Regions from separate parts of the Pseudoalteromonas sp. SR45-1 genome, predicted to be linked through region 1. Evidence: riboswitches for the same ligand, from Rfam matches in the RefSeq annotation. Region 1 holds a riboswitch; the other holds the start of a gene.

Region 1 (4,045 bases):
CTGAACCCTAACACCTAATGTAATTGCGCTTTCATCGCCAAGTAACATAGCATTTAGCTGCCTTCTAAAGCTCAGCATTACAAACGTACACAATGTGATTACCAATAAAGGCAAACTAAGCGTAGCCCACTGTGCACGAGCAAAGCTGCCCAGTGTCCAAAATAAAATAGCGGCTACCGCCTGAGGATCGCTCCAATAAAGTAACAAGCTGGTAAATGCACTAAATAAAAACGACAGAGCAACACCAGCTAATAGCATTGATTCTACCTGTGCACTTTGCTGCCTACCTGCAATAAGTATTAATAAACTCATGGCAAGTAAGCTACCTAATAACGCTGCTGCCGATAACATAAAACCTGCGCTAATACCTGCTAATGCCATAAGTAACACCACGCCAAATGAGGCACCCGACGATATACCAAATAAGTAAGGATCGGCTAAAGGGTTACGCGTTACCGTTTGTAAAATAAGCCCCGCAATTGCTAAGCCAGAGCCGGCTAAAAAGGCGAGTAATGTGCGTGGCATTCTTAGTTCAAAAATAATACGCGAATTAAAAGACGCATCATTTGAGAGTAAAAAGCTATTAAATACATCTTGAAGTGAGGTCTCTGCTGCGCCAAAACTAAGTGCTGCAAATAAGCTAAATAAAGCAGCTGCAGCACTGATAAATAGCGCAAGTGATTGGCGAGTATTAACTGCGCTCATATTATTCGTAACCATAAAAGTAAGTGATATGAGGGATGCTATTTCCCGACTCCGATATTTGCGGGTGGTTATTTACTTGAGCGCAGACACCAAAAACGTCGCCTAGCATGTTTTCGGTTAATACCTCACTTGGCGTGCCTGTATGTGTAATTTCACCATTTTTAATAACCACTAGTTCATCGCACATTGCAGAAGCTAAGTTTAAATCGTGGAACGATGCAAACACCGTTACACCCAACGATTTAGCAAGCTCCATTACCTGTATTTGGTATTTAACATCTAAATGGCTAGTTGGTTCGTCCATTATTAACAACTGAGGTTGCTGAACTATGGCGCGGGCTATCAAGACACGTTGCTTTTCACCACCCGAAAGTGACTCAAAGCTTTGATCGATATGATCTGCCAACCCTACAGTGTTGATAGCTTGGGTAATTTTTTGTTTATCAATGTTAGTTACTGAGCTAAATAGCGATTTATGAGGCGTTAGCCCAAGTGCAATAACATCAAATACGCTTAAGTTAAATTGCGACGGGGTTTCTTGTAAAACAACCGCTACTTTTTTTGCGTACTCATCGCTTTTTAGCTGCCAAATATCGGTGCTGTTAAACTCTACAACGCCATCGCTGGGTTTATTAAAACGATATAAACAACGCAATAAGCTCGATTTACCTGCGCCATTGGGGCCAATTAAACCAACAAATTTACCTGTGGTTATTTTAAGGTTTATTTTTTTGAGGATCGTTTTATTGCCAATACCCCACGATACGTTTTTAACGTTTAGTAATGGTATATTTAATGGCGTTTGAGTGTGCAATAGTCAGTCCTAGACGGGATTAAACTCACTAAAAATGCGATAAAAATACTAATGCACTACAAGAAAAAATGAGTAAACCCGCTCGTTAAAAGAATTCATACCAATTGCATTAAATTAGTGATTTATTATAGCGACAAATAAATAGCTTAATAACAAGGCGGAAATTATGACATATACTTGTTCTATATGAATAATTTTTAACGAAGTTAGTAAGTTATTTAATTCGCTAGAAAGATCATGTTTTTAATAAAATTGGTATTATACCATTTGTATCTGACTTAAAGCTTTGCGCTAATTACAGTTGCGGGAACAGTCGAGGACTCGCACCTCATTCCAAATGAAGCTCTATTATGGGCGGCTAAGTAAATAATTTAAAGCAAAAAAAAACCGCACTCAAAAGAGCGCGGTTAAAAAGGGAGTGTTTTAACTAATTTAGCGAATAGTTAAAACTTGTATTCCATACCTAAGCCTACGTAGTCTTGGTCAACGTTGTTGTCCATGTCGAAGCTTGAGTAAAAGCCAAATACTTTAATGTTTTTATTTAATTTGTGATCAAGACCAACTGATATTGCTGACTTATCGTCGCTGTCGTCAAAGTCCATGTCTTGGTATTGTACTTTAAATGTGTTGTTACCCATGCTGTAAGCTGCATTTAATAGATAACCATCCGCTTCTGCGCTGCCGTCAACTTTTTCTTGTGTTTGGTACATTGCACCTAACTTAAAGTTTTCAACTTTACCTTGGATTGACGCGCGTACTACATCGTAGCCATTTACTTCACTATCGGCTGCGATAGAGGCATATACTGCGCTCTTTTTAAGTGCCACGTCACCGTAAGTAACCGCCATTGAGTAACCGTTATCAGCGTCTACATCATCTTCAGCTACAAAAGTAGCAAGTACTTTAAAACCTTCGTATGAGTTTGATGAATAACTAACAGTATTCCCTAAACGGTTTTCACCTTTAAATACATTTTTAATATCGCCTTCAAGGTCGTTAAACAAGTCTAACTTACCTTGAGATTGTTTAAGCGCAGTATCGTTACGACCAATAACCACTTGGCCAAACGCACCTTTTAAACCAACGTATTGGTTACGCGCAGAAATATTGTCGTCGTTATCGCCTTTTGAATCAGCATCAGACATATCAACTTGAAACTCAAACTTATATACCGCTTCTAAACTATCATTTATTTTTTCAGAACCTTTAACACCAAGACGAGATGCATTACTTTTTATCTCAGTAAAAGATCCTTCGCCGTCATCAGATGATTGCACTGTTACATTCGCTTTACCGTAAATGTCTACATCGGCAAGTGCATTAAAAGATAAACCACTTAATAGTGCTAAGCATAAGCTCGATTTTACAAATTTCATGTTATTTCCTTGGATAATCACAAAAGACTAATTTTTAAAACTGCTGCATTTTGTCACCGCTAAATGACAGTAATATTACAATGGAAATATTAATGTCTTTTTTTATTAATAAAAATGCATTAAATTTGAAATCAAAATAACATGAAAGCCTAATAAACGGCCGAACTTACTTACTTTTCTTTAATGACAAGCTTGGGGTCATTTGCGATAGTAAATTAACTAAGGTTTCTATTAACTCTTTTTGCTCGTTGTCTCTGTGATACGCTATAAACACGTCTCGCGAGGTATTTTCTACATCTTTAACATGAAACAGTTCACCTTTTTCTAAATGCCCTTCTACCAATACTTGAGGTATAAATGCACTGCCGCCACATTGCAGTATTAAATCAAGTGCAATACGTCCTGTGCTGGTTCTAAAATAAGGCGGTGTTTTACCGGTAAACTGACGCGCATGCCAAAGTGAGAAAGTAGTTCCCCAATCAACATATACATACTGATTATCAAAAAAGTTTTCGTTCGTTGCAGTGTCGTATCCGCTTACGGGAATGATTGGCAACTCACAGATTCGCTCTACCACTAGCTCGTCTACTTTTGGTGGATCAAACAATATTGCCAAATCAAGCGTGCGTTCTAATAACAGCCGAGTGCTTTCTTGTTGTGCTTTAACTTCTGCGACTAATGACACGCCCGGCATCGCTGATACAATATTTGTTATACCAAACTGTAAAAAAGCATCCCAAATATTGGGCGTTCCTGCTAAGCTAATTTGCTTATGCATATTATCGGCAAGCGCAACATCCACTTTGGCGCGTTGCATGCCCGTAATAATCATTTGTGCATGGGGTAATAAACGCTCGCCAGGTGCTGTAAGTTGAATGTTATTACGCTGGCGAATAAACAAATTAACACCAAGTCCTTGCTCTAATTGGCGAATTCTAAAGCTCACTGCAGACTGCGTAATATAAAGGTTTTCGGCCGCTTTACCAAAGTGACGCGTACGCACTACCTCAACAAATGTTTTTAATAAATCGATATCCAATTTTTTATCCTCACGATAAAAATAATTTGTTTAATAAATTGCCAAACTTGCATCATACTCCAGCTAATTACTAAGGTATGAGGATAAAGCTATGAGCAATAACATTTCATT
Region 2 (4,045 bases), on a different contig from region 1:
AAGCCACTATGCTGATTAAAAAAACTGCTTGATAAACACGCCTTGTCACGACAAATCCTAAAATCGCTTAAAAAAGAGGCGCAAGTATATCAAACTAATTTAGTATCGCACCTGAACAAGATGCAGAAAAATGTAAAGATTTATAATTTTAGCGTTATAATTGCCACATAAAATTAAGATTAAATAGTTAGGAGTATACTAATGCCTTCATTTGATATTGTATCTGAAGTAGAAATGAACGAAGCTAAAAATGCGGTTGATAACGCAAACCGTGAACTAGAGACTCGCTTTGATTTTAGGGGCGTTGATGCATCTATTGAGCTAAACGATAAAACAATTAAGCTTAAAGCAGAAGCTGACTCTCAAGTTATGCAGTTGTTCGATATTTTAGCGGGAAAAATTTCAAAGCGCGGTATGGATGTAGCTAGTTTAGAACTTCAAGATATTAGCCGTGCAGGAAAAAATGTATTTCGTAACGTTGGGTTAAAACAAGGTATCGAAAAAGACATGGCCAAAAAAGTGGTTAAAGCCATTAAAGATTCAAAAGTTAAAGTACAAGCCGCTATTCAAGGCGAAGAAGTGCGTGTGACAGGTAAAAAGCGTGACGATCTTCAAGAGGCAATGCAGGTAGTACGCAGTGCCGATTTAGGTCAGCCTTTTCAGTTTAAAAACTTTCGCGACTAATTTATAAACTGTTTTTAATAAAAATGCTTTAATTTGTCTATATTTGCAGACAGATTAAAGCTACTTAATTTTTTACAACTTTCCCACCTTATCCTCTCGTAGTTCTGCATGTATTAATCCACCTTTTGATATTTAAGCTATTATATTTAATTGAATATAATAAAAATTTCACTCTAGAAGGTATTAAAATGAGACCCCATCAATTATTTCTGTTATTTGTTTTGCTTATATTTACCAAGCCAAGCTTATCAAAGCCAGTTGATATTGATGTATTGGTCGAAGATGGCTACTTTCCGATTATTATTAACGCGCAAAAAAAGCAGGGCTTTGCTCCTGAGTTTATTAATATTTTAAACGACGCACAGGAGGAATTTAACTTTATACTTATTTCTTTACCTGTAAAAAGGCTTACTTTGTCTGTTGAAAAAAATAACTTCGACGTTTTATTTTTAATGGCAATGCAATGGCTGCCAAAAACAACGCAGAAAAACATTGAAAAAACTGAATTTTATACCATCACCAAAAACGAGCTTTATACACTCAAAGAGAATGCATCAGAACAAACTTATTTTGACAATCTGGACAAATTAACCAAAGTTGGGGTTTTAGGGTACTCGTATCAATTTGCAGGATTTAATACAAATGCCGAATACTTGAGAGAAGAGCACCAGGTAAGCCTTACAATCGATGAATTCAATGTAGTTAAAATGCTGCTATTAAGGCGCGCTGAAGTCGGGGTTTTAAACAGTATTGCTTATCAGTATTTTAAAAAGCAGAATATCTTAAATATGGATTTACTATTTAAGAGTGACGTACCAGATGCAGTGTATGAAACACATTTTTTGATTAACTCACAATCAAATAAAATATCTAGTCGCAAAATGGATGAAATATTAAATTTACCTACTACACAAATGCAACTTCAGAAGCTACTTGATAAGTACGGTATTCCTTCAAGCTATAATAATACAGCACTGAACTGAAATAGCTTTTAGCTATATAGACGTCCATTGACATTTGTAAACAAAATGCTCACAATGACGGCATATTTTCAAGGTGCTTGCTAGCCACTTCATGTAATGATTTTTTTAGCAGGATAATCGGGAAGTTGGTGCGTTTTCATGATGACTACAAGCCCAACACTGCCCCCGCAACGGTAGAGTATTGCATGTTTTTATGTGCTTACTGAGTCCGGAGACCGGCCTTGATGCAATCTTACTTACTTAAATCTTTGCGGTGGGCAAAGGTAGGGGATCTCATGTTAAACAAAACAACTCTAGGCGTTGCAATTTCTGCTGCGCTTTCATTTTCTGTGTCTGGTGCAGAGCAATCAATTGAAAAAATAACCGTTACAGCTAATAAGTTTGAGCAATCAATTAACGACGTTTTAGCGAGTGTAAATGTTATTGAACGTGCTGAAATAGAAGCTAGTAACGTACGCGATTTACCTACACTTTTAAGCACGCGAGTGGGTTTTCAAGTTAATCCAAACGGTGGTTTTGGTCAAAATACAGGTGTGTCACTTCGTGGTACAGGCTCTGGCGATACGTTGATTTTAATTGACGGTGTACGTACAGGCTCAGCAACACTTGGTCAAAAAGCACTAAATAATGTCCCTTTAAATAGTATTGAACGCATAGAAATTATTAAAGGCTCTCGCGCGGCTGTTTATGGCTCTGATGCACTCGCTGGTGTTATTAATATTATTACGCGTGAGTCAGATAACTTATCCCTAAGCGCTACATTTGGTTCTGACTCTTATCAAAATTATCAAGTTGCAGGTTCTGTAAAATCAGATGATATAACAACAGCATTTAACGCAGGCTTTGAAAAAACAGATAACTTTGATGTACTGCAAGGCGTAGCACCTGATGAAGATGGCTATGAAAATAAAAACCTTGGGTTTAAAGTAAACTACACCGATGCACATTACGGCGACTTTAAGTTATTAGGCCAATACAGTGAAGGTTATGCAGATTACGACAGTAGCTTTAGCCCAGCAGATAGTACGATTGAACGAGATGACTTTAAAAACTATCAACTTTCTGCAGGTTGGAGCAAAAACTACACTAACCAAACGCATAGTATTGATTTAGCGCTTTCAACAGATGATTCAGACAATACATATGTCGATTTTTCAGTTGGGCCAACAACAAGTACCTTTATAACTAAACGCGCACAAATTGATTATAACGGCCAGTACCTGTTATCTAATGAACTTAACATTAGTGGTGGTATTAATTGGTACAACGATGATGTGTCGCATAGTTCGCAACCATTTGTTGAAGACAGCCGCGATGTACTTGCTGTGTTTGTAGGTGCTTACTATGATGCAGATAAAGTACTGGCTAATTTAACTGTTCGCCAAGATGATGATGAGCAATTTGGCGACGAAACAACGTATACAGCCGCTGCAGGTTATCATTTATCTGAAGATGCAACATTTCGTATAAGCCAAAGTACTGGCTTTAAAGCTCCTACATTTAACGATTTATATTATCCACTTTATGGTAACCCTGATTTACAACCTGAAAAATCAGTAAACCGTGAGTTAGGTTTGAGTGTAGATTTTGATATCGCGCAAGTTGATATTGCAATATTTAGAAACGATATAGAAGATAAGATTGATTACGATGCAAACTTTGCATTGGCTAATATCGATGAAGCACGTTACGAAGGGGTTGAATTTAGCTTATCTCAGCAGTTTTTTGGTTTTGATAGCAACCTTAACTTTGCTTATTTAAGCGCTGAAGACGAAGAAACGGGCGCAGAGTTGCGTAATGTTGCTAAACGTACTTTTAACTGGGAACTTGCAAAACAGTTTGGTGCTTTTGATGCAAGCTTAGACATGCAATACCGTAGCGACCGACAAGGTGCTGTGACGCGCTTAGGCTCTTATACACTCTGGAACCTAGCGGGTAATTATCAAGTAAATGAACATATTGAAGTTTCACTTCGTGTAGAAAACTTATTTGATAAAGAATATAACGCTGTTGATTCAAACACTGATTTTACAACGGGTGAAGTGTATTACTACAACACGCCAGAGCGTCGCTTTTTTGCAGGCGCAAGCTACCAGTTTTAACGGTATTTATTAATATTAAAAAGCCCGACATATGTCGGGCTTTTTAATGTTTAGCTAAGTTTAACTAATCAATTTAACTGCTCAAATTAGCTAGTCAGTTAAGAACTCTTTAAATACGGTTTCAAACTTATGTAATTTAGGTGCTATTAAAATACTACAGTAACCCTGCTGTGGGTTTTCGTTATAGTAATCTTGATGATAATGCTCTGCTGGATAATACGTAGTGGCAGGGCTGACTTCTGTCACAATTGGCTCAGCGACATGGCTTTGCAGTTG

Evidence for each region. A riboswitch is a leader RNA that binds a small molecule or an ion and turns the genes downstream of it on or off. The one in region 1 is predicted to bind cobalamin.
Region 2: it holds a riboswitch for cobalamin, as region 1 does, so the genes downstream of both, H5089_RS03830 (TonB-dependent receptor domain-containing protein) here and H5089_RS06605 (ABC transporter ATP-binding protein) in region 1, are expected to answer to the same signal.

The regions. Positions count from the first base shown of each region.
Region 1 covers NZ_JACJDR010000005.1:13,241-17,285, reverse strand. The annotation lists gene H5089_RS06610 (iron ABC transporter permease) at 1-705, opposite strand, end outside; gene H5089_RS06605 (ABC transporter ATP-binding protein) at 707-1,519, opposite strand; cobalamin riboswitch at 1,766-1,900, opposite strand; gene H5089_RS06600 (porin) at 1,963-2,895, opposite strand; gene H5089_RS06595 (LysR family transcriptional regulator) at 3,062-3,934, opposite strand; gene H5089_RS06590 (DUF413 domain-containing protein) at 4,026-4,045, shown strand, end outside.
Region 2 covers NZ_JACJDR010000002.1:304,402-308,446, forward strand. The annotation lists gene H5089_RS03815 (VanZ family protein) at 1-49, opposite strand, end outside; gene H5089_RS03820 (YajQ family cyclic di-GMP-binding protein) at 202-684, shown strand; gene H5089_RS03825 (hypothetical protein) at 873-1,667, shown strand; cobalamin riboswitch at 1,722-1,906, shown strand; gene H5089_RS03830 (TonB-dependent receptor domain-containing protein) at 1,943-3,769, shown strand; gene msrA (peptide-methionine (S)-S-oxide reductase MsrA) at 3,860-4,045, opposite strand, start outside.